3 regions of the Bradyrhizobium sp. ORS 285 genome follow, and region 3 is predicted to be linked to each of the others. Evidence: predicted binding sites of a transcription regulator. Region 3 holds the regulator's gene; each other region holds the start of a gene.

The links. The regulator LexA, encoded in region 3, represses DNA repair genes until DNA is damaged. The targets are predictions, from matches to a motif close to TGTTCNNNNTGTGTTCNG.
Region 1: the regulator LexA is predicted to act here: its motif matches at 8,558-8,575, upstream of BRAD285_RS33825 (YifB family Mg chelatase-like AAA ATPase).
Region 2: the regulator LexA is predicted to act here: its motif matches at 5,738-5,755, upstream of BRAD285_RS01185 (DNA recombination protein RmuC).

The regions. Positions count from the first base shown of each region.
Region 1 is NZ_LT859959.1:7,512,125-7,522,315, reverse strand. It holds gene bamA (outer membrane protein assembly factor BamA) at 1-1,843, opposite strand, end outside; gene BRAD285_RS33845 (aminotransferase class I/II-fold pyridoxal phosphate-dependent enzyme) at 2,664-3,878, shown strand; gene BRAD285_RS33840 (DNA translocase FtsK) at 3,890-6,361, shown strand; gene BRAD285_RS33835 (outer membrane lipoprotein carrier protein LolA) at 6,572-7,309, shown strand; gene BRAD285_RS33830 (DUF2336 domain-containing protein) at 7,325-8,395, opposite strand; gene BRAD285_RS33825 (YifB family Mg chelatase-like AAA ATPase) at 8,622-10,160, shown strand.
Region 2 is NZ_LT859959.1:262,531-272,721, forward strand. It holds gene BRAD285_RS01160 (DNA polymerase III subunit gamma/tau) at 1-1,272, shown strand, start outside; gene BRAD285_RS01165 (YbaB/EbfC family nucleoid-associated protein) at 1,350-1,670, shown strand; gene recR (recombination mediator RecR) at 1,886-2,485, shown strand; gene BRAD285_RS01175 (hypothetical protein) at 2,506-2,931, shown strand; gene BRAD285_RS01180 (AmpG family muropeptide MFS transporter) at 3,025-4,407, opposite strand; gene BRAD285_RS01185 (DNA recombination protein RmuC) at 4,451-5,707, opposite strand; gene def (peptide deformylase) at 5,877-6,404, shown strand; gene fmt (methionyl-tRNA formyltransferase) at 6,541-7,476, shown strand; gene truA (tRNA pseudouridine(38-40) synthase TruA) at 7,592-8,329, shown strand; gene BRAD285_RS01205 (methyl-accepting chemotaxis protein) at 8,489-10,191, shown strand, end outside.
Region 3 is NZ_LT859959.1:3,210,819-3,221,009, reverse strand. It holds gene BRAD285_RS14470 (S41 family peptidase) at 1-891, opposite strand, end outside; gene BRAD285_RS14465 (alpha-hydroxy acid oxidase) at 1,308-2,444, shown strand; gene BRAD285_RS14460 (HAD family phosphatase) at 2,490-3,119, shown strand; gene BRAD285_RS14450 (hypothetical protein) at 4,070-4,723, shown strand; gene glp (gephyrin-like molybdotransferase Glp) at 4,852-6,060, shown strand; gene lexA (transcriptional repressor LexA) at 6,264-6,962, shown strand; gene BRAD285_RS14435 (hypothetical protein) at 7,265-7,705, shown strand; gene BRAD285_RS14430 (ComEC/Rec2 family competence protein) at 7,821-10,112, opposite strand.

The DNA of each region.
Region 1 (10,191 bases), 3.5 Mb from region 3:
TATAGCCGAGCGCCGAGGTCAGCGCCGCGCCGTCGTTCAGCTCCTTGCGCACCGCGAGGCTGGATTCGCCGTCGCCATAGCAGCCATAGCCGTACACGCCTGAGGTGGTCGAATTGGTCGGGTCGACGCCGCCGAGCACGCTCTGGATATAGGTCGGCGTCGGATTGAAGGCGAGCAGGCCATTGGCCGAGTTGTTGTTGCAGTTCGCGAGATAGGACGGCAGCGTGATCTCCTGCCGGTACAGCGAGTAGCGCAGCTGCAGCGACAGGTCCTCGCGCAACTGGAATCCCAGCCGCGGGCTGAAGCCGATGGTCCGGGTGCCATAGCTCGTATAGGAGTTGGCGAGCTGCTGGCGGTAGGAGACGTCGAGGCCGAGTGCGATCCGGTAATCCAGCAGATAGGGCTCGACGAAGGACAGCGACACGCCGCGGGTGTACTGTCCATAGGTGACCGAGGCCTTGGCGAACAGGCCGCGGCCGAGGAAGTTGCGCTCGGAGATCGACACCTCGGCGAGCGCGCCGTCGGTGGTCGAATAGCCGCCGGAGATCGAGAAGTCGCCGGTCGACTTTTCCTCGAGCGTGACCACGAGGATCACGCGGTCGCTCGACGAGCCCGGCTCGGTCGTGATCTTCACCTCCTTGAAGAAGTCGAGGTTCTTCAGCCGGCGCTCGGCGCGGTCGACGAGGGCGCGGTTATAGGCGTCGCCCTCGGAGAGGTCGAACTCGCGCCGGATCACGTAGTCGCGGGTCCTGGTGTTGCCGCGGATCGTGATGCGCTCGATATAGGTGCGCGGCCCCTCGTCCACGGAGAACACGATGGCGACGGTGTGTGCCTCCATGTTGCGGTCGCCGCGTGGACGCACAACCGCGAAGGCGAAGCCGCGGCGCGAGGCCTCGATCTGCATCTCCTCCACCGACTTCTCGAGCTGCTCGACATTGTAGAGCGCGCCGACATTGACTCGCGAATAGCCGCGCAGGCTGTTGGGGTCGAGCGAGGCGACCGTCGACTGGAAGTCGACCGAGCCGACGCGGTATTGCTGGCCCTCCTCGATCTGGAAGGTGACCAGGAAGCCCTTCTGCTCTGGATCATATTCGCTGAGCGCGGCGACGACTTGGACATCGGCATAGCCGTTCTTCAGGTAGAAGCGGCGGATCAGGTCGCGGTCGGCCTCGACGCGATCGGGATCGTAGACGTCGTTGTTGCCGAGGAAGCTCAGCCAATTGGTCGCGCGGGTCTTGATGATGTCGCGCAGGCGCGCGGCGGAGTAGGCGGTGTTGCCGACGAACTCGACCGACTTCACGCCGGTCTTGACGCCCTCGGTGATGGTGAAGATGAGGTCGACGCGGTTGTTGGGCTGCTCGATGATCTCCGGCGTGACGCGCACGTCATAGCGGCCGGAGCGGCGGTAGATCTCGGCGATGCGCTGCGCGTCGGACTGCACCATCGGGCGCGACAGCGTGCCGCGCGGCTTCGACTGCACCTCGCCCAGGAGCTGCTCGTCCTTGACCTTCTTGTTGCCTTCGAAGGCGACGCGGCCGATCACGGGGTTCTCGACCACGCGAACGACCAGCCGGCCGCCCTGGCGGTCGATCTTCACGTCGGCGAACAGGCCGGTCTCGATCAGCGCCTTCAGGCCGTCGTCGATCTGGCCGGCATCGAGCGCACCGGACGGGCCCGGCTTGAAATAGGAGCGGATGGTGTCGGCTTCGATGCGCCGGTTGCCCTCGATGGTGATCGAACTCGCAGCCGCGGCGGGCGCCGCCACCGCCATGCGGGGCAGCGACGAAACGGGCATGGCCAGCAGCATCAGGGCAAGCACGCCCGGCAGTCTCAGACGCATCATCGACGCTCTTTCGATCGTTCGGAATCCACTGGCGCGCGACGCATGTCCGCACGCCCCAGGAATCGGTGATGCCCGCCAAAGATGGTCGAGATGCGCCAATCTCGTTTCGTGAAATGTCGATTGATGCGCTACGTGACTGGATGTTTCCGATTGGAAATCTATCGCCGCCGAGATCGCTTCCAGACGCCGCCGACAACTAATAAGGCTGGCATCAGCGTTGAGGCCGAAAGGCCACGGTGGCGACGGACATCTCCGTTAAGGATTGCGCCGGCCGCCGCCGCAATCGGTGTGTTCCGACATCAAATTCTACAAATCAACGAACACCGGCAATACGCCGGAAAAACGACCGTGCTACATGCTCCTCATCCGAACTAAGCCCCCAAGTAGTTCGGCCAAGGCCCGGTGCGCGTAGATTCCCATTCTTATTCCGGCGCACCGGGCCGCCCTGTGTTTCTCATGCCTCGCTGACGGTGCGTAGGGTGGGCAAAGGCGCTTCACCGCTCTCTCCTCATGCGAGCTCGCGGTGGCGCCGTGCCCACCATCTGACCGCGACGGCGTGGCCCGACGGTGGGCACGCTGCCGCCTTGCGGCCGCTTTGCCCACCCTACGGTTCTGCGGTTCCCCCCGCCCCCGCCCGAATCACCACAATGTCGGCCGCTGTTGCGAAATTGCCTCTGGATCGGCATGCGAAAAACCATCAAAACGTGCGGCAGCGCCGATGGTTAATCGCGTCTTAACCTCGCCCCACCTATGGTGACCGCAAAAGGCACCGGTTCATGGGCGATCGGCGGCTTCCACTGGTTTGGCGCGCGTTTTACGTATGGCAATGACCGCTTCATCCCCCGCGCCCGCTGGCGCCAGCCATTCGGAGAGCGAACGCTCGCCGTTTGCGCGGCTGAACGAACTGCTCGCCCCCTACCAGCCGGGCAAGCCGATGATCACGCTCGCCGTCGGCGAGCCACAGCATCCGGTGCCGGATTTCGTCGGGCCGGTGCTGGCGCAGCACATCGCCGATTTCGGCCGCTACCCCGCCGCCAAGGGCATCGAGCCGTTCCGGAAGGCGGCGAGTGCCTGGCTGTCGCGCCGATTCGCGTTGCCGCGCGCCATCGATGCCGAGCACGAGATTCTGGTGCTGAACGGCAGCCGCGAGGGGCTGTTCTTCGCCGCCCACGCCGCGCTCCGTCACGTCGGCCCGCGCCGCGGCAAGCCTGCGATCCTGATGCCGAACCCGTTCTATCCGGTGTATGGCGTCGGCGCCCGCACGGCGGGCTGCGACTCCATCTATCTGCCGACGACGCGGGACAACGGCTTCCTGCCCGATCTCGATGCGATCGACGAGGCCACCTTGGCGCGCACCGTCGCGTTCTACCTCGCGACGCCGGCGAATCCGCAGGGCTCGGTGGCATCAGTGGACTACATGCGCAAGCTGGTCCGGCTCGCCAATGCCTACGGCTTCCTGATCTTCAGCGACGAATGCTATTCGGAGATCTACACCCGTGAGGCGCCGGGCAGCATGCTGGAGCATGCCGGACCCGACTACAGCAACGTCGTTGCGTTCCAGTCGCTGTCGAAGCGCTCCAACGTGCCGGGCATGCGGATCGGCTTTGCTGCCGGCGACCGCAAGTTTCTCGCGGCTTTCCATGAGCTGCGCAATGTCGCCGCGCCCCAGGTGCCGGTGCCGCTGCAGCACGTCGCGGTCGCGGCCTATGCCGACGAGGCGCATGTCGAGGAGAACCGCCGGCTGTACCGCGCCAAGTTCGATCTCGCCGACCAGATCATCGGCAACCGCTACGGCTACACGCGACCCGAGGGCGGCTTCTGCGTCTGGCTCGACGTCACTGAGCGCGGCAGCGACGAGGAGGTCGCGCTGCGGCTGTATCGCGACGCCGGCGTGCGCGTGGTGCCCGGCAGCTACCTCGCGCGGCCGCAGCCCGACGGCTTCAATCCGGGTGCCGGCTATATCAGGCTGGCGCTAGTGGCCGATGCCGCCTCGACGGGCGAGGCGCTGCACCGGCTGGTCGAGACACTCGGATAATCGCGGGGCGGATGCGGATGCCGGCGATCGAACGAGTCATTCCCCTGGTCAACCACCTGCCGACCTCGCTGCGCGAGGCGCTGGTGCGGCGGCTGCGCGAGCTCGCGGGCCTCGGCCTGATCGCGCTGTGCGGGGTGGCCGCCGCGGCGCTGATGACCTGGTCGGTGCAGGACCCCAGCCTCAGCCACGCCACCTCGCGCGCGATCCGCAACATTCTCGGCTATCCCGGCGCGATCAGCGCCGACCTCTTGATGCAGATCCTCGGGCTCGGCTCGATCATGGCGATCCTGCCGCTCGCGATCCGCGGCTGGCGGATGATGACGCACCGGCCGTTCGACCGCGAGGCGCTGCGCTTCGGCGCCTGGGTGCTCGCCGCCGTCATCGCCGCGGGCTTCGCCAGCTGCTGGCCGCGCTCGCATGCCTGGCCGCTGCCGACCGGCTTGGGCGGCGTCGTCGGCGATGCGCTGGTGCGCGCGCCGGCCGTGGTGTTCGGACCGCCCGGCGTGATCTATCGGATGGTGCTCGGCAGCCTGCTGCTGGTCGCGATGATCGGCTGCCTGCTGGTCGCCGGCGGCCTGGGCGCGAAGGAAGCCGATCCGAGCCTGCTCGACGAGGAAGAGGACGACACGCCGCTCGCCGATCCCGAGGATGACGACGACCGCAAGGCCATCCGGCTCGGCTGGATCTTCCACGCCATCATGAGCGCGAAAGCGCAAATCGGCTGGTTCCTCGCGACGGCCTATCGCGCGCTGGTCTCCTCCGGCCCGCAGCCGCGCACGGCCGCCGCCGGCCGGCAGGAGCCGAGCCTCGCCCGCGGCCAGAAGAAGCCGACGCTCGCGCCCGAGATGGAGGAGGACGAAAGCGAGGAGGAAGAGGCCGGAGACGAGGAGGACGAAGAGGAGGAGGAACCGGCACCGAGGGCGCGCAAGAAGCCGGCGCCAAAGACTCCGCCGAAGAAGTCCAGCGACAAATACGATTTGCCGTCGGTCTCGATGTTGGCGGCGCCGAAATCATCCGATCGCCAGCCGCTGTCGAAGAGCGAGCTGGAGGCCAATTCGCGCGCGCTGGAAGGCGTGCTGCAGGATTTCGGCGTGCGCGGCGAGATCGTGAAGGCGCATCCCGGCCCCGTCGTCACGCTGTACGAGCTGGAGCCGGCACCTGGCATCAAGTCGTCGCGCGTCATTGGTCTGGCCGACGACATCGCCCGCTCGATGAGCGCGCTGTCGGCGCGCGTCGCCGTCGTGCCCGGCCGCAACGCGATCGGCATCGAGCTGCCGAACGTGCATCGCGAGAAGGTTTACCTGCGCGAGCTGCTGGTCGCCAAGGAGGCGACCGAGAGCGTCGCCAAGCTGCCGCTGTGCCTTGGCAAGAACATCGGTGGCGAGTCCATCATCATCGATCTCGCCCGCACCCCGCACATGCTGATCGCCGGTACCACCGGCTCGGGCAAGTCGGTCGCGATCAACACCATGATCCTGAGCCTGGTCTACCGCCTCCGGCCCGACCAGTGCCGGCTGATCATGGTCGACCCGAAGATGCTCGAACTCTCCGTCTATGACGGCATTCCCCATCTGCTCACACCCGTCGTGACCGACCCGAAGAAGGCCGTGGTCGCGTTGAAATGGGCCGTGCGCGAGATGGAGGAGCGCTACAAGAAGATGGCCAAGCTCGGCGTGCGCAACATCGACGGCTACAACGCCCGCGTGGCCGAAGCCCGCGCCAAGGGCGAGGAGCTGACGCGCACGGTCCACACCGGCTTCGACAAGGAGACCGGCAAGGCGATCTACGAGGAGGAGAAGCTCGACCTCGATCCCCTGCCCTACATCGTCATCATCGTCGACGAGATGGCCGACCTGATGATGGTCGCCGGCAAGGACATCGAAGGCACGGTGCAGCGCCTCGCCCAGATGGCGCGCGCCGCCGGCCTGCACGTCATCCTGGCGACGCAGCGTCCGTCGGTCGACGTCATCACCGGCACCATCAAGGCCAACTTCCCGACCCGCATCTCCTTCCAGGTGACCTCGAAGATCGACAGCCGCACCATCCTCGGCGAGATGGGCGCCGAGCAGCTGCTCGGCCAGGGCGACATGCTCTACATGGCCGGCGGCGGCCGCATCAGCCGCGTGCACGGCCCGTTCTGCTCCGACGAGGAGGTCGAGAAGGTGGTGCGCCATCTCAAGGCCCAGGGCTCGCCGGAATATCTCGAAGCTGTCACCGCCGAGGAGCCGAGCGAGGAGGACGGCGCCGTGTTCGACGCCACCGGCATGGGTGGCGGCGGCGGCGACGACCTGTTCGCGCAGGCGGTTGCCGTGGTCAAACGCGACCGCAAGGCCTCCACCAGCTACATTCAACGCCGGCTGCAGATCGGCTATAACAAGGCCGCTTCGCTGATGGAGCGGATGGAACAGGAAGGCATCGTCGGCCAGGCCAACCACGCCGGCAAGCGCGAGATCCTGGTGCCCGAGGAAGAGGGCGGGTTCTGATCCCCGCCCGCTTTGGTCCCAGAACTGCCGTTTCCGGGTCGTAACTTCACGCAATTACGATCACGCTGACCGACCGAACCACGATAGAAACGCGTAAGAAATCAGGACGTCGTTTTGAAAAGCTCCTTGTCGAACAGCCTCTTTTTCCTTCCCGCGGCACCGCGCGGCCGCCGCATGTCCGCCCTGATGGCGGCCTGCGCCCTCACCGCTATGGCCGTGAGCGCCACGGCCGGCCCCGCGGCCGCCCAGGGCACGCCGGCGCCGAAGGCGGGTGCGAAGAGCGGCCCCCTCGGCGCCTCCGAGCAGCGCGGCGGCCCCGCGACCACCCAGGCCACGCCGCCCAATCCCGTGATTCCCGATCCCCGGCGCAACGTGCCGGCGAGCATCTTCACCTCGTTCGACGCCAACCAGAAGGCCGTGGCCGCGAAGGTCAGCGCCTATCTGTCGTCGCTGCAGACGCTGGTCGGAAACTTCGTCCAGGTCGGTCCGGACGGCAGCAAGACCAAGGGCGATTTCTACATCCAGAAGCCCGGCAAGGTCCGCTTCGAATACGAGCCGCCGACGCCGATCGACATTGTCGCGGACGGCTCGTCGCTGGTGGTGCGCGACCGCAAGCTCGCGACACAGGACGTCTACCCGCTGTCGCAGACGCCGCTGCGCTATCTCCTGTCCGACCGCATCGACCTCTTGAAGGACACCAATGTGATCGCGGTGTCGGCGGACGATCTCTATGTGACGATCACGATCGAGGAGAAGCAGGCGCTGATCGGCACCAGCCGGCTGATGCTGATGCTCGGCGCCAAGGATGGCCAGCTCAAGCAGTGGACTGTGACCGACCCGCAGGGCTACGACACCACGATCGCCGTCTACAATCTCGACACCACCAAGAAGCTCGATCCGGCGATGTTCAAGATCGACTTCACCAATTACAGCACGCCGCCGGGCTGAGGCCGCGCCGCCCGCTCAGCGCGATTCGAGGCCGCGCACCTTCCACTGCGCCTCGGACAGCACCAGCTTCTCAAAGCGCTTGCGCGCCTCCTCGACATCGTCGGCCGGCAGCGCATCGCAGCCGGGGCGGGCGCGCAGGATCATGGCAGTCGTCGCCCAGCTCAGCCGCGCCGCCTTGCAGGCCAGCAGGAGATCGGTGAGGCGCTCCTCCTGCAAGAGCGATTCGATCGTATCGATCGAGACCACGCAGAGCAGCGCCAGCGCCGCGATCACGGCCGGGAAATCGCCCGTCACGCAGAAGCGGTTGACCGCGGAGTCGCCGAGCTTGCCGGTGCGGTTGAGCGCGGCGACCTCGGCCTTGACCTGCTCATAGTCCCACATCGCGCGCATCGCTGCGCCCGCCGATCGGGTCGGGGCGGCCTGCAGGGTGGCGCGGGTCGCCGGCGGCGCGGCCTTGATGAAACGGGTGCGTGCGCCCTCGCTGGCGGCAGCGACGAAGGCGCGCGACAGCTTGGCCGGCAGATCGGTGCGCAACGCCAGCTTCTCGGCCAACTCCTCGTCGCGCTCGGCGATCTTGAACAGGCTGCGATAGCCGTCCTCGGACAGTTTTGCGGTGAGATTCTGCGCCAGCGCCATCCGCACCGGCGGAAAGCCGCGCGCGATCAGCTGCGTCGTCAGCGTGTCATTGACGCCGCGGCGGCTGGCGATCGCAACGAGATGCGCGGGGCTGGAGGTCCGGATGAACTCCGCGAGATCGCGCTCAGTGAGAACTTGTGCCTTGGCCAGCATCGGCCCGGCAATGCGCAGCTCGGGATGGACGGCCAGCAGGCGGACCGTGGCGTACGGCGCGCGCTCGACGGCGGCGAGCGACTTGCTCAGCTCAGCCAGCACGTCGGTCGCGACTTGCGGCATCAGGCGGGCGAACATCTGGTCATAGAGATCGAGCTGCTCGTCAGAGGCCGGTCGCGGACCGGCCAGGAACAGGCTCGTCGTCCGCCGCAGCATGTCGGTCGCGAGCTCGGACACCGTCCTCGCCTCGCCGGCAGGCGTCTTGGCGGAGGGAGCTGCCGAAGGCGCTGGGGGCATCGCACATCTCTCGTTGGCGGCGCCGCCGGCTGTGACGCAGCGCTCGTCGGTGATCAATTCGCGGAAGAATGCGAAGGCCGGACTAAAGCGGCGTTAAGCCCAGTCCCGCGGACTACGGAGGCGTCAGGCTGTCGTTAACGGAGTGCATCCGGCGCCCCTTGGTGTTCCTGTATTGTTCTTGCGAACGGCCCGGGCTTCCGCTAGCCTCCCATCCGGGAGGGGCACCATGGTCCAGCGCGTTTCCACCGTTGCCTTCGAGGGGATCGAGGCCCGCGCGGTCGACGTGCAGGTCCAGGTCGCGCCCGGACTGCCGGCGTTCGCGATCGTCGGCCTGCCGGACAAAGCGGTCTCGGAGGCGCGCGAGCGGGTGCGCTCGGCACTGATCGCCTCAGGGCTGGCGCTGCCGGCGCGGCGCATCACGGTGAATCTGGCGCCGGCGGACGTGCCCAAGGAAGGCAGTCATTATGATCTGCCAATCGCGCTCGGGCTGATGGCCGCCATCGGCGCGATTCCGCCGGATGCGCTCAGCGGATTCACCGTGCTCGGCGAGCTCGGGCTCGACGGCTCGATCGCGCCCGTGGCGGGCGTGCTGCCGGCGGCGATCGGCGCCAATGCGCGTGAGGAGGGATTGATCTGCCCGGCAGCCTGCGGCGCCGAGGCGGCTTGGGCCAGTCCCGATTTGCAGATCATCGCGGCGACGTCGCTGATCCAGATCGCCAATCACTTCAAGGGCACGCAGGTGCTGTCGCGGCCGCAGCCGAAAATCCAGGAGGCGCCCGCGAGCCTGCTCGACCTGCGCGACATCAAGGGCCAGGAGAGCGGCAAGCGCGCGCTCGAGATCGCCGCCGCTGGCGGGCATCATCTCCTGATGATCGGATCTCCTGGCGCAGGCAAATCGATGCTGGCGGCGCGGCTGCCATCGATCCTGCCGCCGCTGTCGCCTGCCGAGCTATTGGAAGTCTCGATGATCGCCTCGGTCGCCGGCGAGATCGAGGGCGGCGCGTTGACCAACCGGCGGCCTTTCCGCAGCCCGCATCATTCGGCGAGCATGGCCGCGCTGACCGGCGGCGGCCTGCGCGCCCGGCCCGGCGAGATCTCGCTGGCGCATCAGGGCGTGCTGTTTCTCGACGAGTTGCCGGAGTTCGATCCGCGCGTGCTGGATTCGCTGCGTCAGCCACTGGAGAACGGCGAGGTCTCGATCTCGCGCGCCAATCACCGCGTCACCTACCCTGCCCGTTTCATGCTGGTGGCTGCGATGAACCCGTGCCGCTGCGGCAACGCCTTCGAGCCCGGCTATGCCTGCAAGCGCGGCCGCATCGACCGCTGCACCTCCGACTATCAGACCCGCATCTCCGGCCCGCTGATGGACCGTATCGATCTGCGCATCGAGGTGCCCGCCGTCACCGCGGCCGACCTGATCCTGCCGCCCGCGCGGGAAGGCTCCGCCGAGGTCGCGGCCCGCGTCGCCGCCGCGCGCGACCTGCAGCGCGAGCGCTACGCCAAAGCCGGCTTGCCGCACATCCGGACCAACGCCGAAGCCCCCGCCGCCGTGCTCGACGACATCGCCAAGCTCGATGCGCCCGGACAAAAATTGTTGCGCGAAGCCGCCGAGACGATGCGGCTGTCCGCCCGCGGCTATCACCGCGTGCTGCGCGTCGCCCGCACGCTCGCCGATCTCGATCATGCCGAGACGATCGGCCGCCTGCATCTCGCGGAGGCGCTGTCGTATCGGGCGCTGGCCGAGGACAATCGCCACGCGGCCTGACGAAAGCGCTCGGCGCTTCGTTCCCTTCCGA
Region 2 (10,191 bases), 2.9 Mb from region 3:
GTGCTGTCGCGCTGCCAGCGCTTCGATCTACGCCGCGTCGAGGCCGACGTGCTGATGAAGCACCTCGCCGGCATAGCGACGAAAGAAGGCGTCACGATCGAGCCCGAGGCGCTCGGCATCATCGCGCGGGCCGCCGAAGGCTCGGTGCGCGATTCGCTTTCGCTGCTCGACCAGGCCATCGCCCACAGCGCCGGCGAGGTGCGCGCCGATGACGTCCGGCAGATGCTGGGCTTGGCCGATCGCACCCGCGTCATCGATTTGTTTCATCACCTCGCCAGCGGCGACATCGCGGCTGCGTTCAAGGAGTTCCGCGAGCAATACGACGTCGGCGCCGACCCCGTCGTCGTGCTGTCGGACCTCGCCGAGTTCGTGAACTTCGTCACCCGCGTGAAGGTGGTCCCGGCCACCGCGGACAACGTCGCCTTCAGCGAGACCGAGCGGCTGCGCGCGCGTGATTTCGCCACCAAGCTGTCGATGCGCGTGCTGTCGCGGATGTGGCAGATGCTGCTCAAGGGCATCGCCGAGACGCAAGGCGCGACGCGGCCCGCAGCAGCAGCCGAGATGGTGCTGGTGCGCATCGCCTATGCAGCGGATCTGCCGACGCCGGACGAAGCCATTCGGATGATCGACCAGAATGGCGGCGGATCACCTGTCGTGACGAACGGTGGCGGAGCGCGCTCTGCGCCGGCACCGAGCATGAGCGCGGGCGCGCCGCCGGTGATGAGCTCGGCGCCGATGCAGGCGCCGCGCATGCAGGGGCCGACGCTTGCGGCCGTGGGCGGCGGCATGCGCCCGCAAGCGATGACATCGCAGCCGGCACCGGCCTCCCAGGATCAGCCGGCGCTGCGCATCGGGAGCTTCCAGGAGCTGGTCGCGCTCGCCGGCAGGAATCGCGACCTGATCACCAAGAGCGCGCTCGAGATGGACGTGCGGCTGGTCCGCTTCGAAGAAGGCCGGCTGGAGATCGCGCTGGAACGGACCGCGCAGCGCTCGCTTGTCTCGGATCTCGGCCGCAAGCTGGAGGACTGGACGGGCCGGCGCTGGACCGTGATCGTCTCCAACGAGCAGGGCCAGGCGACCTTGCGCGAGCAGAACCTGCGCGCCAAGAGCGAGCGCGAGGCGGCTGCGGAGGCTGATCCGCGCGTGCAGGAGATCCTGGCGCGGTTCCCGGGTACCAAGGTGATCGAAGTGCGCCGGCTCGCCCCCGAGCCGCCTGAATCCGACGCCAGTGCTGTCGAGCCGCCGGACGAATCGGACGATGATGATTTCTAGAGCGTGATCCGGGAAAAGTGAGAACCGGTTTCCGACAGATCATGCTCTATAAAAATGACTGATGATGAGGTGCTCCGATGGCTGACTTTCTCGGCATGATGAAACAGGCAGCGCAGCTGCAATCGAAGATGCAGGAGATGCAGGCCGAGCTCGGCAACGTCGAGGTCGAGGGCATCTCCGGCGGCGGTCTCGTCGCCGTGCGCATGACCGCCAAGATGGACGTGAAGTCGATCAAGATCGATCCGTCGCTGCTCAAGCCGGAAGAGGCCGAGATCCTCGAAGATCTCCTGGTCACCGCGCATGGCGATGCGCGCCGCAAGGCGGAAGCGGCGATGCAGGAGAAGATGCAGGCGATCACCGGCAAGCTCGGCCTGCCGCCGGGCTTCGGCTTCGGTTAGTTCATGACGGGTTTCGGCTTGCTGGCGCAGCAGATGGGGGTCACCTCTCCCGAAGGGAGAGGTCGGATTGCATCGTCAGATGCAATCCGGGTGAGGGCCTTAGGTCTCTCGGTTGCGGAAAACCCCCTCACCCGCGCCTGCGGCGCGACCTCTCCCCGCCGGGGAGAGGTGGATCGAGACTGCCGTCGTTCCTTGCTCCAGATGTTGCTGACCTGATGGCCGTCGCCGGTCCTGAAATCGAGCGCCTGATCCAGCTGCTCGCGCGCCTGCCCGGCCTCGGGCCGCGCTCGGCGCGGCGTGCTGCGCTGCATCTGATCAAGAAGCGTGAGGCGCTGATGGTGCCGCTGGCGTCTGCGCTGCAGGTCGCCATCGACCGCATCCAGGTCTGCAAGACCTGCGGCAACATCGACACGCAGAGCCCGTGCACGGTGTGCACCGACCCGCGGCGCGATCCCGCGATGATCGTGGTCGTGGCGGATGTTGCCGACCTCTGGGCGCTGGAGCGGGCCAAGGCGTCCAACGGCCGCTATCACGTGCTCGGCGGCACCCTGTCGCCGCTCGACGGTGTCGGTCCGCAGGATCTCACCATCGATGCGCTGGTGCAGCGGGCGCATGCGCCGGAGGTGCAGGAGATCATCCTCGCACTGAATGCCACGGTCGATGGCCAGACCACCGCGCACTACATCACCGACCTCCTGCAGGAGGCGAACGTCAAGGTCACGCGGCTGGCACATGGCGTGCCGGTCGGCGGCGAGCTCGACTATCTCGACGAAGGCACGCTCTCGGCCGCGATGCGGCAGCGCACCTTGTTCTAAGCACAGACGGAAGTGGAATGATGACGAAACGCGGATTCGGCAAACGGCTGGCTTTGGGCGCGATTTGGATGGCGCTCTCGGCAGCGTCAGTGCTCGCCCAGCAGGGCGAAGCGCCGCAGAAGGCCGGCAAGCCGCTCAACACCGGCGACGTGCTGTCGGGCGAACTGAGCGCGCTGAAGGTCAAGGGCGCCAAGCCGGGCCAGCCGTCATCAGCCTATCAGATCACCAGCGAGCCGCGCCGCCTGCCGCCGCCGAGCGGCCTGTGCAATCTCGAAACCGGCCCGGAGACGTTCCAGCTGGTCACCGCGAGCCCCGCGCAGGCGTCGCAACTGAAGGGCCTGCTCGGCAAGCAGATCGCCGTGAAGGTCGACGAGATCACCTGCGCTCAAGATGCCGGGCAGATCAGCGAGGCGGTCGTGACGAAGTGGAGCCTGGTGAAGCGCTAACAACCGCTCGGCGCGTTCATGCGCATATAGCGCCACAATCTCCGCTGTCATCGCCCGCTTCGCAGGTGATGACAGTGTAGCTCCATGTGGCAGCTAGACTCTCACTGGCCCTAATTCATCGAAATGCCCGCGCCGCTGCAGCCAGGCGAGCAGCACGAGGCTCGGGATTGCGACCAGCACGCAGATCACGAAGAACACCGGCCAGCCGGTCGCCTTCGCAACATAGCCTGCTCCCGACGACAGATAGGTTCGCCCGACTGCGGCCAGCGCGGTGAGCAGCGCATATTGGGTCGCCGTGTGCAGCGGGTTCTTACACAGCGCCGAGAGATAGGCGACGAAGATCACGGTGCCGATCGCGCTAGTGAAGTTCTCCGCCGAGATCGCCAGCGCCAGCGCCCATTGATTGACGCCGACGATCGCGAGCCACGAGAACGACAGGTTCGCGAGCGCCTGCACCACGCCGCCGATCCAGAGGCTTGTCGCGAGCGAATAGCGCCGCGCCACGAAGCCGCCGGCAAAGCCGCCGGCGAGCGTGGCAGCGAGGCCGACGCCCTTCACGATCGCGGCGTAATCGACCTTGGTGAAGCCTAGATCGATCACGAACGGCGCGGTCATCGTGCCCGAGAACGCGTCGGTGAACTTGAACAGCACGACGAAGGCGAGCGCCGCCAGCGCGTCGCGCCGGCCAAGAAATTCGAGGAAGGCCCCGGCGGCCGCATGCGCCACGCGGGCGAGCGCGGTGTCCGCACCCATCGCCGCTTCGGCCTGCTTGGATTGCGGCGGCTCGGTCGCGGCCAGCGCCGTGATCGTGCCGATCAGCACCAGGGCCGCCATCACGACATAGCCCCACATCCAGGATGACGGTCGCGACAGCCCTGCATTCTCGAATGCACTGACGACCACGAGCGCGCCGGCCGTCGAGACCAGCATGCCGATGCGATATGCGGCGACGTAGGATGCCATGCCGGCAGCCTGCTCGCTCTCCGGCAGGCTCTCGACGCGGAAGGCGTCGACCACGATGTCCTGGGTCGACGACGTCGCCGCCACCAGCAGCGCCGCCAGCGCCACCATGAACGGCGCATCCGCCGGGTCGGTCAGCGCCAGCAGCAGAATGGCGCCGATCAGCAGCAGCTGCGCGAACAGCAGCCAGCCGCGCCGCCGCCCGAACGCGCGCGTCAGCAGCGGCACATGCAGCGCATCGACCAGCGGCGCCCACAGGAACTTCAGCGTGTAGGGCGTGCCGACCAGCGCGAACAGCCCGATGGTGCCGAGATCGACGCCGAGCTCGCGCATCCAGATCTGCAAGGTCGAGCCGGACAGCGCCAGCGGCAGGCCCGAGGAGAAGCCGAGGAACAGCACCACGAGCACGCGCGGCTGGAGATAGACGGCCATGCTTTCGCGCCAGGTGGGGGCGGGCTTGGACTCGGGCTTTGCAGTGGTCGCTGCGCGGTCGGTTGTCGCGTCGGGTGCGGTCATGAGCGGGTCGTAGCAGATTTGGACGGCTGTCGCGACGCCACCATCACTCCCCCGCCTGCATGCGGCCCGCCAGCGGAAACAGATCCGGCGTCGTCCCCCCAGCCGGTGCTATCCGCGGCGAGTCCACTGGCGCTTCCTGCTTGCTGAAATCCAGCTCCTCGATCCGCGCAGCGCGCTTCTCGATCTTGTCGGCGGAGATCAGGATCTGGCGGATGTCCTCGCCGACGTCGCCAAAGTGCTTCTGCAGCTTGAGCACGCGCTCGCGCAGGCGGCCGAGATCGTCGCCGAGATGGATCACCTCGTTGCGGATTTGGTCGGCGGCGTCGCGGATGCGGGCATCCTTCATGATCTGCTGCATGACCTGGATCGCGAGCATCAAGAGCGACGGCGACACCAGCACGACGCGCGCACGATAGGCCTTCTGAATCACGTCGTCGAAACCATCGTGGATCTCGGCATAGACCGACTCGGACGGCACGAACATCAGCGCGGTGTCCTGGGTCTCGCCGACCACTAGGTACTTCTCCGCGATGTCGTTGACGTGGCGCAGGACGTCCGTGCGAAGGCGCTGCGCTGCGGCGCGCTTCTCCTCGTCGGTGTCTGCGTCGTGCAGCGCGGTCACCGCCTCCAACGGAAACTTTGCGTCGATGCACAGCGGCCTGTTGTCGGGCAGGAACACGACGCAGTCCGGCCGCTTGCCGCTGGCGAGCGTGTACTGGAACGCGAAGCTGCCCTTCGGCAGCCCGTCCTGCACGATCGCCTCCATCCGTGCCTGGCCGAACGCGCCGCGCGACTGCTTGTTGGCGAGCACGTCGCGCAAGGTCGAGACCTGCGTCGTCAACTCGCTGAGATCGCGATGCGCGTTGTCGATGATGCCGAGCCGTTCGTGCAGCACGCGCAACGAATCCATCGTGTGCCGCGTGGTCTGCTCCATCGACTGGCCGACGCGATGGGTGACGGCATCGAGCCGCTCGTTGACGCTGCGGGCCAGGTCCACCTGCCGACCGGCGAGCAATTGGGCCATCGCATCGACCCGGCCGGAGGCCTCGCTCTGCACCCGGATCATTTCGCCGAACCGTTGTTCGATCTCCTCAGTGCGCATCGCCTGCCGGGCGGCAAGCTCCGCACTCCGCCGTCCGGAGCGGGCCACCGCCAGGCCGATCATCATGAGCAGCAGCACCACCAGCACGCCGAACCCGATCAGCGCGTCGCTGGCGCGCACGGGCAGGTCGCCGATCATGACGACGACAGGATTGAGCGCAGGATTCAACGCAGGAGTCAGCGATGGGCTGGCGGTCATCACCCCCGTCTATCCGATTCGCAAGATCTCGCGAACGAAGAGAGAACATTTATGGTTAAGGCCGGCTTAAGAAGCATGGTTAACGACTGGTTAAAATTCATGGTTAGCGAAGTCTTAACCGCACGCCCTCACATTGACCGCGCCGGCTTCGGGGCTTAAATCGCGCGCCATGTCCCTCAGAGAAATCATCATCCTGCCCGACAAGCAGTTGCGGCTGGTGTCCAAGCCTGTCGAGAAGGTCACGCCGGAGATCCGGCAGCTGGTCGACGACATGTTCCAGACCATGTACGACGCGCCCGGCATCGGGCTCGCGGCGATCCAGGTCGCGCAACCCGTGCGCGTCATCACCATGGATCTGGCGAAACCCGACGCGAACGGAGAAGGCAAGCGCGAGCCGCGCGTCTTCATCAATCCCGAGATCATCGCCAAGTCCGATGAGCTGTCGGTCTATGAGGAAGGCTGCCTGTCGATCCCCGAATATTACGAGGAGGTCGAGCGTCCGGCGCGGGTGCGCGTGCGCTTCACCGACCTCGACGGCGTGGTCCGCGAGGAGGATGCCGAAGGGCTGTACGCCACCTGCATCCAGCACGAGATCGACCATCTCAACGGCGTGCTGTTCATCGACTATCTGTCGAAGCTCAAGCGCGACCGCGTGATGAAGAAGTTCACCAAGGCCGCCAAGCGCGCGGGCGAGTAACGATCAACTCTCTCCTCCGTAATGCCCGGGCTTGACCCGGGCATCCACGCTTTGCCGACTGCGTTGGCGCTAAGACGTGGATGGCCGGGACAGGCCCGGCCATGACGAGAGGACGAAGTATTGAGGGCCGCACAACATGCCCCTTCGCCTGATCTTCATGGGCACACCGGATTTCGCGGTGCCGACCCTGCTCGAGCTCGCCGGCCATGGCCACGAGATCGCGGCCGTCTACACGCGCGCGCCGAAGCCCGGCGGCCGTCGTGGTCTGGCGCTGGTGCCGACGCCGATCGAGACGGAGGCGCGCCGGCTCGGCATTCCCGTGCTGACGCCGAAGACGCTGAAGACCGAGGAGGCCTTGGCCGAATTCCGCGCGCACGAGGCTGATGTCGCCGTCGTCGTCGCCTACGGCATGATCCTGCCGCAGGCGATCCTCGATACGCCCAGGCTCGGCTGCTACAACCTGCACGCCTCGCTGCTGCCGCGCTGGCGCGGTGCGGCGCCGATCAATCGCGCGATCATGGCGGGCGATGCCGAGAGCGGCGTGATGGTGATGAAGATGGATGTCGGGCTCGATACCGGCGACGTCGCGATGGCCGAGCGCCTTCCCATCACCGATGCGATGACGGCGTCGGATCTGCACGACAAGCTCTCCCGCATCGGCGCCGACCTGATGGTGCGCGCCATGTCCGCGCTGGAGCGCGGCGGTCTGACGCTGAGCAAGCAGGCCGAGGACGGCGTGACCTACGCCGCCAAGCTCGAGAAGGCGGAGGCGCGGATCGACTGGGCGAAGCCGGCGCACGCCGTGCTGCGTCACATCCACGGCCTGTCGCCGTTCCCTGGTGCCTGGAGTGAGATCACCTTCGATGGCGAGGCGGTCCGGCTGAAGATCCTGCGCTGCGCGCTGGCCGACGGCCGGGGCGAGCCGGGCACGGTGCTCGACGAGCAGCTCACGATCGCCTGTGCCGACGGCGCGATCCGCGTCACCGAGGTGCAGCGCGCCGGCAAGGGGCCGATGAAAGCCGGAGATTTCCTGCGCGGCACCCGCGTGGCACCCGGCCTGCGCTTCGGCTGATCACCGCAGCCCGTCATGCGCGGGCTTGACCCGCGCATCCATCTCGCGAACAACTTTCGTCCATTGATGGATGGCCGGGTCAAGCTCGGCGATGACGGCGAACTCAGTTAAGGCGATGCCCCGCTACAAGCTCACCATCGAATATGACGGCGCGCCGTTCTATGGCTGGCAGCTGCAGGAGACGCTGCCTTCGGTGCAGGGCGCGCTGGAGAAGGCGGTGCAGGCGACCTGCGGTGTGCCGACCCGCGTCCACGGCTCGGGCCGCACCGACGCCGGCGTTCATGCCACCGGCCAGGTCGCCCATTGCGATATCGAGAAAGACTTCCGCCCCGACAAATTGCGCGATGCGCTCAACGCGCATCTGCGGCCCAATCCGGTGGCGGTGCTCGATGCCGAGATCGTGCCCGACAACTTCGAAGCGCGCTTCTCGGCCCGCAAGCGGCACTACCGCTACCGCATCGTCAACCGCCGCTCCAACCTCGCCCTTGAGGCCGGTCGCGTCTGGCGCGTGCCGCAGCGGCTCGATTCCGATGCGATGCATGCCGCTGCCCAGCGCCTGATCGGCAAGCATGATTTCACGACGTTCCGTGACACAGAATGTCAGGCCAAGTCGCCGGAGAAGACGCTCGATCAGCTCGATGTCGTCAGGGACGGCGATGCGATCACCATCCTCACCTCGGCGCGGTCCTACCTGCATAGCCAGGTGCGCTCGATGGTCGGCTCGCTGGTGTGGGTCGGGCAGGGCCGCTGGAGCGCCGACGATCTCGCCGCTGCCCTGGCCGCTCGCAACCGCGCGGCCTGCGGCGTCGTTGCGCCGCCGGAGGGATTGTATCTCGTGAAGGTCGATTACTGAGGTCGGTTCCGCAGCAGGCCTTTGGTCCGTGTTGTTAACATATGAGAATTTTCGTCCTAATTAGTTCCGGTTGCGCAGCGCGGGACGGACATTCTTAACTCCAAATTGAAATCCTCGCTGGTATCGGGACCTTGAGGCTGCTGTTCAGCGAGGTCCGTCGTGCGCATTCGTCAAGTGTTCCTGCTCTCCTTGCTGCTCGGGGCCGTGATCGGTCTGCTCGCCACCGTGTTGTTCGCCTGGCAGCAGCTGACCTCGTTGCAGGCGGCGCGGACCGCGGGCAGCGATGCGCAATTGCTCGCGGCCATGCTTCGGCTGCCCGAGAAGCTCAACATCGAGCGCGCCTGGGTCAACCCGCGCCTCGCATCCGCCAACCCGGCGACGGCCGAGGAACTGGCGGCCCTCAAAAAGATCACCGGTGGATCGGACGAGGCGTTCGCCAAGGCGCGCAGCCTCGCGCAACTGCGCGACGACCTGACGGCATTGGACCCGATCGAGCAGAAGCTGAAGTCGCTGCGGGGCACGGCGCTCGACGCGGTGGCCCAGCCCAAGGCGTCTCGGCCGGATGTGATCATGCGCGATTACGTGCCGCAGATGTTCACCGTGCAGGAAGCGACCGGCAGCCATGTCGAGGTCATCGTTCGCCGCATCAATGCCGCCAATCCCGCCGTCGGCCAGGCGGCTCGGCTGGCGGTCATCGGCTGGGACCTGCGTGACTGGGCCGGCCGTGCCACGACCACGCTCATTCGCATGATCGCAACCAAGCAGCCGATGGCCGGCGAGCCGGCCGAAGCGCTGGCGGCCTTCAAGGGACGCATCGACCGCATCTGGGCGACGGCCAAGCTCGCCGCGGCCGAGATCGATCAGAAGCCGATCTTCGCCGCGATCGCCGAGGTGGAGAACGGCTATTGGGCGCGCGGCGGCGAGCTCTATACGTCGCAGGTGGCGCCGAACCGCGGCAAGGTGCTGGAGCTCGATCCCGATCAGTTCCTGCGCTCGCTGTTCCCGATCCTCGACACCATCCTGCCCCTACGTGATGCCGCGCTGACCGAGGCGCTGCGGCAGAGCGAGGCCGCGATCAGCGAAGCCCAGGCTCGCTTCGTCCTTGCGCTCGTCCTGCTGGTGGTCAACATCGCCGCTGCCGCGCTCGGCACGATCTGGTTCAACGGCCGCGTCATCAAGCCGCTCTCGACCTTGACCGAACTGATCGGGCGCATCGCCGGCGGCGAGCGGGATGTGGCGATCGCCTATCGCGACCGCACCGACGAGGTCGGCACCCTTGCCAATGCCATCGGTGTGCTGCAGGAGAAGTCTGCGGAGGCCGACCGGCTGTCGCTGCAGGGCGCCGATGCCGAGGCGCGGCGCGATGCGCGCCGGCAGAAGATCGAGGCGCTCACCCGCCGCTTCGGCGAGGTCATCGACACGCTGTGCGGCCGGTTGAGCGATGCCGCCAGCGGGCTGAAGCAGTCGGCCGAAACGCTCGACGGCTCAGCCAGCACCACGGCGTCTCGTGCCACCGCTGTCGCGGATGCTGCGGCGCAGGCGACCTCCGGCGTCAATACGGTTGCGGCTGCATCCGAAGAGCTCGATGCGTCGATGAAGGAGATCACCCGGCAGATCGCGGAAGCCGCGTCGGAATCGTCGAATGCGACCAGCCAGGCGCTCGACACCACCGACAAGGTGCGCACGCTCGCCGGCAGTGCCACGCGGATTGGCGACGTCGTGCAGCTGATCCGCGCGATCGCGTCGCAGACCAATCTGCTTGCGCTCAACGCCACCATCGAATCGGCGCGTGCGGGCGAGGCCGGCAAGGGCTTTGCCGTGGTCGCCTCCGAGGTGAAGAGCCTGGCGTCGCAGACCAGCAA
Region 3 (10,191 bases):
CAGCACCACGAGCGGCTTGCCCTTGGTGAGATCGCCGCCACGCGCCGTGAAGCGCTGCGTCTCCTCGGGATTGCGGCCACGCGTGGACACCACCTCGCCCCGCGGCAGGAACGTGCTGGAGACCGACACCGCCTGATCGAGCAGGCCGCCCGGATTGTTGCGCAGGTCCACCACGTAGCCAGCGAGCTTCTCCTGCGGGATCTCCTTGGAAATGGTGGCAATCGCCTTGCGCAGGCTCTCGGTGGTCTGCTCGTTGAACGAGGTGACGCGGATGTAGCCGATGTCGCCGCCCTCGGTGTGATAGCGCACCGGGCGCACGCGGATGATCTCGCGATTCAGGGTCACATCCATTGGAGCGTCCTTGCCCTTGCGGATGATCGTCAGCTTGGTCTTGGTGTTGACCCCGCCCTTCATCTTGGCGACCGCCTGTTCGAGCGTCAGGCCCTGCACCGCGTCGCCATCGATCTTGGCGATGAGATCGCCGGAGAGGATGCCGGCCTTCGACGCCGGGGTGTCGTCGATTGGCGCGACGACCTTGACGAGACCGTCCTCCATCGTGACCTCGATGCCGAGTCCGCCGAACTCACCGGAGGTCGTCTCCTGCATGTCGCGCCAGGACTTGTCGTTCATGTAGCGCGAATGCGGATCGAGCGAGGACACCATGCCGTTGATCGCGCCTTCGATCAGCGCGGGATCGTTCGGCTTCTCGACGTAGTCGGCGCGAACCCGCTCGAACACCGCACCGAACAGATTGAGCTGCGTATAGGTGTCGGCCATGCCGGCCGCTGCCTTGGCCTTGGCGATGAGCTGCGCACCCTCCGGCCCCGAAACCATCAGGGTCAGACCGACGCCCGTCATCGTGCCCGCCAAGAACAGCCAGTTTTTCCGCATTGTTTTGCTTCCCGAGCTTGGTTTGATGGCCGTCCGATCACACGTGTTCGAACGCGTCAGCGGCATGATTGGACCACGAACTCACACCACATTTCCGGTTTCTTCAAGGCCGAAGCTCCGCCGCCGCGGCCTGACCGGTCCGCCCAGCCTACCATGGCGCGCCGTGAGCCCGCACCGGAAATGGCCGTTGACAAGCTGAATTCAAGATCGTCGCCGCCTGATTGCATTATCCGGGCTTTCACGGTCACCTGGTGATCACAACTGAATGAACGACGTGGCCCCGATCGAATCGATGTCCACGGCGCATGGATGCCGCTGCGCGGCCGCGCCAGCCGCAGTTCGGAATGGCTTGCACAGCGGCTGTCCGATGGGCGATGCTGGATAACAAATGATAATATGGTTGCTGGGAGGCAGACATGAATCAACAGACCCCGATCGAACCCGGGTGGCGGAACGTCGAGCTCGGCGCCAGCGACGAGAAGTTCCAGAACCTGCATGAGTTCATCCGCAAGGCGCGCGCCCAGCTCAACCAGAACGCCTGGGACTACATCATCGGCGGCGCCGAGACCGAGACGACGCTGCGGCGGAACCGGATGGCGCTCGATGAGATCGCGTTTCGTCCGCGCGTGCTGCGCGATGTCTCCCGGGTCGACGCCTCGGTCGAGAGCTTCGGGCGCAGGCTGCGCCTGCCGGTGGTGCTGGCCCCGGTCGGGGCGCTCGAGATCTTCGATCCGGCGGGAGCCGCCAGCGTGGCACGCGGCGCCGGCCGGTTCGGGGCGGCGCACATGCTGAGTTCGGTTTCGGAACCGGGTTTGGAAAAGACGGCGGAGGCCGCGCCCGACGCCTTGCGCATCTTCCAGCTCTATGTCCGCGGTGACGACGCCTTCGTCGAGGACTATGTCAGCCGTGCCGTCGCGAACAGCTACACCGCGTTCTGCCTCACCGTCGACACCGCACATTACAGCCGGCGCGAGCGCGACATCGCAAAGCGTTACGTGCGCGAAAGCCGGCTGCGCGCCACCGGCGGCGACCATCAGAAAGCGCTGAGCTGGCACACGGTGAAGCTGATCAAGGACAAGTTCAAGCTGCCGCTGATCATCAAGGGCATCGCCACCGCCGAGGACGCAGAGATCGCCGTCGATCACGGCGTCGACTGGATCTATGTCTCCAATCATGGCGGCCGCCAGCTCGATCATGGCCGCGGCGCCATGCATGTGCTGCCGGAGGTCGTCGCGGCCGTGAGGGGCCGCGCCAAGATCATGGTCGACGGCAGCATCTCGCGCGGCACCGACATCGTCAAGGCGATCGCCTCCGGCGCCGACCTCGTCGGCATCGGCCGGCTGCAATGCTGGGCGCTCGCCGCGGCCGGCGAAGACGGCGTCCTGCGCATGCTGGAGCTGCTCGAGGACGAGGTCATCCGCGCGCTCGGCCTGCTCGGCGTCACCTCGTTCGGCGAGTTGAACGGCTCGTATTTGCACCCGGCGACCGCGACGAATCTGCCGAGCGTGGTCAGCGCGTTTCCGCTGGTCGACATCGAGCCCTATCGCTATTGAGGGAGCACTCTTTCGGCTCCCCTCTCGGCAAAGACGCGCGTCGCCATGCTTCCCTCCGATCTCCGCCCCGGCGCGGCCGATGCGCTGCTGTTCGATCTCGGCCGCGTCGTCATCGACATCGATTTCGGCCAGGTCGTCGCGCGCTGGGCGGGGCATGCGGGGTGCGCGCCGCAGGATCTCGCGGCCCGCTTCATGCGCGACGAGGTCTACCAAGGTCATGAGCGCGGCACCGTCTCCGACGCCGCGTTCTTCGCGAATCTGCGCCGGCAGCTCGGCATCGACATCAGCGACGCGCAGTTTCTCGATGGCTGGAACGCGATCTTCGTCGGCCCGATGCCCGGCATCGCCCCCCTGCTCGCGCGCGCTGCTTCGCGGCTGCCGCTCTATGCGTTCTCCAACACCAACCAGCCGCATATCAATCACTTCTCGCCTGTTTATGCCGACCTGCTCGGTCACTTCCGCGAGATCTTCCTGTCCTCGTCGATCGGCCTGCGCAAACCTGATGCTGAGGCGTATGAGCACGTGGTGCAGGCGATCGGCGTGCCGGCGGAGCGGATCGTGTTCTTCGATGACCTCGCAGAGAATGTCGAAGGCGCGCGGGCCAGCGGATTGAAAGCGGTGCTGGTGCGCTCCACGGATGATGTGGCGGCGGCCATGGCCGCGCTGGGGCTCTGATGCGTTCGCCGGGACAAGTCGAACAACTGCTATAGTTTTCGGAGCTGCCCGTGACGCTACCAAAGACACCACTGTCGTCCCTGCGAACGCAGGGACCCATAACCACCGTAGATGGTGATGAAGCAGGACTGGTCGGGCATCGCGCAAAACAACTGCTCCCTGGGGGTATGGGTGCCTGCGTTCGCAGGGACGACAGCGGAGGGCGGAGTACGCATGACACGCGTGTGAACTGATCGCGAAGGCCCACGCTCCCTGACCTTCAATCATGCAAACTCGTTCTCGCGGCATGACATGCCCGAGTGATGCTGGTTCATTCACCCTCGTCCGAACGGAGGGCGCAGGGAATGCCGGGCTGCAGGCCGCAACCCATGGCCCGCCTGCAACAAGAAAAGCAGGCGGCAGTCACCACAGGTCCAGCCGACATCCGGCATTCCCTGCGCGATGGTCTTCACGCTTATACGCGATCTCCCCGGTGCTCGGCTTGTTGGCCACCGTCGCCGTCGGAATCATCACCCGCCGGCTTGGCATCGGCGTCGGGATGCCAGGACTACGCGACTTCACGTCCGCAAGCTGCCGTTCGTCCGCGCGCCATCAAGGCCCGCTGCGACATCATTGCGGCCACCGCATCCCGCACTCCACGTCCGTGACGATCGCGAAGCGCCCCTCCTGTCGAGCACGGGACCAAATCAATATAGCAGACAATTCCGAAAAGGCGAAGATAAAATTCGGCATCGGCGAATCTACCGTATACGGCGCGTGCAGCGGCTGCGGGCTTGGCTGTACAGGCTCCAAACGCCTAAAACGCCAAGCGGTCTAAAGGTTGCTTGCCCCGCCCCGATCACCGCAGTTTGGAACGTTGCATGACCCTCACCATCATCTCCCTGCGCGACCGGCCGGACCTGATCCCGCGCGTCTTCGCACCCGAGCTCGACGGCCTCTGGCCGGAGTTCATGCGGCAGGACCGAACGGCGATGTTATATTACGGCGAGGCTGCATTCGGGCACTTTGCGGACTGCGCCTTTGCTGCGCTCGATGGCGGCGAGGTGGTCGGGCGCGCCTTCGCCATTCCCTTTGCATTCGGCGTCGATGACCGCACGACGCTGCCGGATGCGGGCTGGGACGAGGTGATCCGCTGGGGTCATGAGGACCGCATGCTGGGTCGACGGCCAACGACGATGAGCGCGCTGGAGATCGCGCTGCTGCCGAAGGCGCGCGTGTCGGGCTCCTCGCGCGCGATGCTCGATGCGCTCAAGGGCTGCGCGCGTGCAAAGGGTTTCGCCGAGCTCTACGCGCCGGTGCGGCCGAACCAGAAGCATCTGGTGCCGCGCATGCCGATGCGCGCCTATCTCGAACGGCGGCGCGCCGATGGCCAGCATACGGATTCCTGGCTGCGCACGCACCTCGCAATTGGCGGCGAGATCGTCAAGATTGCGCCGTGCTCGATGACCATCGTCGGCACGCTCGCGGAGTGGACGCAATGGACGGGCGTGGCCTTCGATCGCGCGGGCGAGATCGAGATTCCCGGCGCGCTGGTGCCCGTGCTCGTGTCCGCCGAGCACGCCGTCTATGTCGAACCGAATGTCTGGATCAGGCACCCGGTCTGATTGCTCGTCGGCCCTGGGTGCTTCATAGCCTGAGAGACCTATCACAGCCGAGCCCCTTGGCCGCACGGTGCGCGTTCGGTTAGAACGCGACTCCCTCGACTCGTGCGCTTTCCTCCAAAGGAACTCTGATGGCCCTGATGCCGGTGTCCGATGCGTTGTCCGCGGTGCTTGCCGGCGCCGAGCCGCTGGCCGAGGAAATGGTTGGGCTGGACGAGGCGTTCCACCGGGTGCTGGCGCATGACCTTGCGGCGCTGCGGACCCAGCCGCCGGAGGCGATGTCGGCGATGGACGGGTATGCGCTGCGCGCGGCGGATGCGGCCACGAGCGGGGCGCGGCTGCAGGTGATCGGTGAGGTCGCGGCGGGACGGCCGTTCGATCGCGTGATCGGTCCCGGCGAGGCGGCGCGGATATTCACCGGCGGCGTCGTGCCCGAAGGGGCTGACGCGGTCGTGATCCAGGAGGACACGCGTGCCGAAGCCGGCCACGTCGTCATCAACGAGCCCGCGATCAAGGGCCGGCACATCCGCCCCGCTGGCGTCGACTTCCATCAGGGCATGGTGCTGCTCAAGGCCGGCCGCCGGCTCAGCGACCGCGACCTGTCGCTCGCCGCGAGCATGAATCATGCGGCGCTGCCGGTGCGGCGCAGGCCCAAGGTGGCGCTGCTCGCCACCGGCGACGAGCTGGTGATGCCGGGCTCGGCGCCCGGCCCCGGCCAGATCGTCTATTCCAACGGCTACGGCCTGCGGGCGCTGATGCGCAGCGAAGGCGCGACACCGATTGATCTCGGCATCGCCGCCGACACGCTCGAGGCGACGGTCGCCGGCATCCGCCGGGCGCGCGAGGCGGAGGCCGATATCCTGGTCACCACCGGAGGCGCTTCGGTCGGCGATCACGACCTGGTCAAGCAGGCGCTCGAGGCCGAGGGCGTCGAGATGGCGTTCTGGAAGATCGCGATGCGGCCGGGCAAGCCGATGATGCACGGACGGCTCGGCGGCATGCGCGTGATCGGCCTGCCGGGCAATCCGGTGTCGTCCTATGTCTGCGCCATCCTGTTCCTGGTGCCGTTGATTCGCAGCCTGCTCGGCCGCGAGGCGCTGCTGCCGCGCGAGACCGCCCTGCTCGGCCGCGAGCTCGGCGCCAATGATTCGCGCGAGGACTATCTGCGCGCGCAGCTCGAGGAGCGCGCCGACGGCACGCTGGTCGCGACCCCTGTGACGCAGCAGGATTCGTCGCTGCTCGGCAATCTCGCGCTCTCGCAGGCACTCGTCATTCGTCCCGCCTTTGCGCCAAAGGCCCCTGCGGGAAGCCCCTGCGAGATCCTGCGGCTGCCGAACTGAGCCGCGTCCCCCGGCAAAGCCCGGTCCGTTCATCATATTTTTAGGATTGCGGAACACACATCGAACATATAGTGTCCGTTCATGATTTGTTTTTAGTATGTTGCGGAACGACGCGAAGACGCTCGTCCGGCTCGCAGAGAGATGAGGAGCTCCGATCGAGGAGCTCGCGAGTCGGACGACATCAAACCGGGGACCAGGTCGAGATGCTGACGCGCAAACAGTACGAACTTCTGCGGTTCATCAACGAACGGCTCAAGGAAGCCGGCGTGCCGCCGTCCTTCGACGAGATGAAGGACGCGCTCGACCTGCGTTCGAAGTCCGGCATTCACCGCCTGATCACCGCCCTGGAGGAGCGCGGCTTCATCCGCCGGCTGCCCAATCGCGCCCGCGCCATCGAGGTCATCAAGCTGCCCGAGCTGTCGCAGGCCGCCGGCAACCGCCGCGGCTTCACGCCGTCGGTGATCGAGGGCAATCTCGGCAAGGTTCGCACGTCGACACCGGCGCTTGATGATGGCGAGCGCCCGGTGGCGGTGCCGGTGATGGGCCGCATCGCCGCGGGTACGCCGATCGAGGCGCTGCAGACGCGCAGCCACACCATCAGCGTGCCGGCCGACATGCTCGGCAATGGCGATCACTATGCGCTGGAGGTGCGCGGCGATTCGATGGTCGACGCCGGCATCCTCGACGGCGACATGGCGCTGATCCAGCGCAACGAGACCGCCGACACCGGCGATATCGTGGTGGCGCTGATCGACGATGAGGAAGCCACCCTGAAGCGCTTCCGCCGCCGCGGCGCATCGATCGCGCTCGAGCCGGCCAATACCGCCTATGAGGTGCGCATCCTGCCGCCCAACCGGGTGAAGATCCAGGGCAAGCTGGTCGGGCTGTATCGCAAGTACTGATCGCGCACGCCGCGCAGTCGCGGTGATGCACCGCGGTTAGCATCGCGAGATGCACAATCGGTCGGCTAAGCGCGAACGAGCTTCGCGCGTAGCTCAAAAACAAGTCACACGCGAGCGCACCCTATGATGTGCAGCGCGGCATGCTCAAACGCTTGTGATCGTCAGCGGCTGCACGCGATGAAGATCAGCGCAGAATTGCCGCGAAGCGCGCGCTAACATTCTCCTCGATGTCCACTCTGATAGAGGCCTGCGCCTGTCCGGGGGGAGCGTGGGTCAGCTATCTCTGAACGAGGAGCGATCCGATGTGTGACTACAGCCTCCATGCCGTTGCCTCCCGTCCCGCCAAAGTCGGCGAGACGCTGATCTCGACGACGTTCCGCGGCACTGCAACCCGCGGCTTCGCGCTGGAAAGCGAGCCGACCGTTGCGGTGTGCATGCTGCCCGGCACCGAGCTCGCCTTCGCCGAGGACGTCCGCTACGACAGCCGCTGGCTGTGGACGCGGACCATCCGCGAGCGCGTCGCCAAGTTCAACACCATCGAGAAGCACATTCCCGATCGCCATCACGACGCGATCGAGTTCGCCGACGGCCGCCACGTCCTGGTGACACAGCTCTGCGAGGGCCAGCGCGTGACGGTGCTGCAATTGCCCGTCACCAAGCAGCCCGGCGAGCACCGTCCCGAGCAGGCAGAGGAGCGGCCGGCGGCGCAGACCCCATCGATCCGGCGCATCAGCATCACCTGACGATCTGATCGCCAACTGATCGCATTCCTCGGATCGCGCGCCAACATCGCGGCGGCTCTCGGCCGGCATCTGCCGGTGCCGAGGGCCGTCGCGCAGCAATGAGCGATCCACCGAACTAATCGTCGACGCCCTGCTCCGACTCTGGCGGCGTCGCATCCTGAACGCGCGACGCGGGCGCGCGCGGCACCAATGTCGGTTCGAACTCGGTCGCATCAGGCGGTGCCGGCGCCCATGGGCGGTCGGAGCCTGCGGCGCGGACAGGCGTGACGGCGAAGCCGCGGCCCTGGCGGGTCAGCATCAATGCGCCCTGCTGCTGCAATCGCGGGCGGTCGATCACCCCGGCCGCGCAGGACGACGGTGCGGCGCGCGTGGTCACGATGAGCGCAGCGCGGGCGCAATCGTCGGCCAGCGCGTCGGCGCGCAGGGCCATCGCGACCAGGCGGCCGTCTGCCATCGCCACGACGCAACCCGCCTCATCGCAGGACACGCCGTCACCCAGCGACGAGTCGGCCGGCAGGCGCGCATCGGCATCGGCAGCGAGCCACTCGCGGGTGGCGAACACGTCCTTGCCGCTGCGCATCACATGCAGCCGCCCGTCGCCACCACGCACGGCCACCGCGCGTCCGTCGCCGGAGATCAGGATGTCGGGCAGCGGCGCTGCGGCCGCCCACAACGTTGCCGCTGCCAGCATCAGCGCGCCTGACCAGCGCAACGGCGTCCTGAGCAGGCCGATCAGGATCAGGCCGAGGCTGCCCAGGACCAGCGGGCCGATGCCGAACGCGGCCATGCGCCCGACGGCGCCGGGCAGCGCGGCCACCCAGCGCGTCACCGCGATCATCCAGTCGATGCCCCAGCCCATCAGCATCCACCAGACACCATCGAGCCCGAATGGCGCGGCCATCAGGCCCAGCAGCCCTGCGGGCATCACCAGCGCCGAGACCACCGGCATCGCGGCGAGATTGGCCAGCACGCCATAGGGCGTGATGCGGTGGAAGTGGAACGCGGCGTAGGGCGTGGTCGCGAGCCCCGCGATCAGCGAGGCCAGCAGCAGCATGGCAAGCTCACGGCCGCCCCACAGCGCGATGCGCTGCGTGGTCGATGAGTCCGGCGTCGCGAACAGTCTGGGCAGGCCGAACTGCACCAGCGCGACGAGGCCGAGCGTTGCCGCGAAGGACATCTGGAAGCTCGGATGCACCAGCGCTTCGGGAGCGGCGATCAGCACGATCATCGCGGCCACCGCGAGGGTGCGGAAGGTGACGGCGCGGCGGTCGACCATGACGGCGATCAGCACGACCGCGGTCATGAAGAACGATCTCTGCGTCGCGACCTCCGCGCCGGAGAGCAAGAGATAGAGAGCGGCGGCCACCAGCGCCGCAGCGGCTGCCCATTTCTTGATCGGGTGGCTCACGGTGAGGCCGGGGATCAGCGCGAGCAGCGCGCGCACGGCGAAGAACACGACGCCGGCGACGACCGCCATGTGATAGCCGGAGATCGACAGCACATGGCCGAGGCCGGAGATGAACATCGCGTCGTTGACATCAGGCGTGATGGCGTCGCGCCGGCCGGTCAGCAGCGCGGTGGCAATGGCGCGCTCGTCGCCACTGAGCCTTGCGCGGATGCGAGCATCGATCGCATCTCGCAGGCCCTGCATGGTCGCGGCATAGCGCAGGGCGAACCCGCCTTCCTGCGGCGGCGGCTGCGCTGATATCGCCCCCATCACGAAGCCGGAGGCGCCGATGCCCTGGAAGAACATGTCGCGGGCGAAGTCGTAGGAACCGGGGCGCACCGGCGCGAGCGGCGGCAGCAGCCGCGCCTTCAACTGCACGAAGCTGCCGACATCGGGCGCGGTGCCCTTGCGCACCGCGAGCCGGACACGCGTCAGCGTGATCGCGTTGCGCTGGCTCTCCATCGAGTTGACGCGCAGCACGATGCGGTCGCTGCGCTCGCGGATGTCGCGCGCCTCGACGAAGCCCGACAGCGACACCGAATAGAGCGGCCGGGCCAGCACCGGATGCGCCACGCGCGCGGTCTTCACGGTCGCGACCGCGAAGCCGGATGCCGCGGCTGCCATCATCACGGCGGCCGGAAATAGCCGATGGCGTCGCATCAGCGCGGCCACCAGGCAGAGCAGCCCGGCGGTGACGGCGGCGATCCAGAGCACGGGCTCGTGATCGGCGGAGAAGTACAGCGCAATGCCGGCGCCGAAAGCGACGGGCACCCAGGGCAGCAGCCGCCCTGCCCCGGCCTCCTCGCTTGCCCAACTCCGGAGCTTGGCGGCAAAGGACGGCCACGCGCCGGCGCCGATCCCGGGCCAGCCGCCAGCCAGCGCGCCGCGCGGCGGCCAGACATCGGCCATCACGCCCGCGATCCCGCGACGCCACCCTGGCGGCCGTACCGGCTCCGCCATGACCCACACCACCCGCAACCTGTTGGCGGGATAAGGCTACCGGAGGCTGCGCGAGGCCGCCTAGCAGAACGGAACGGGA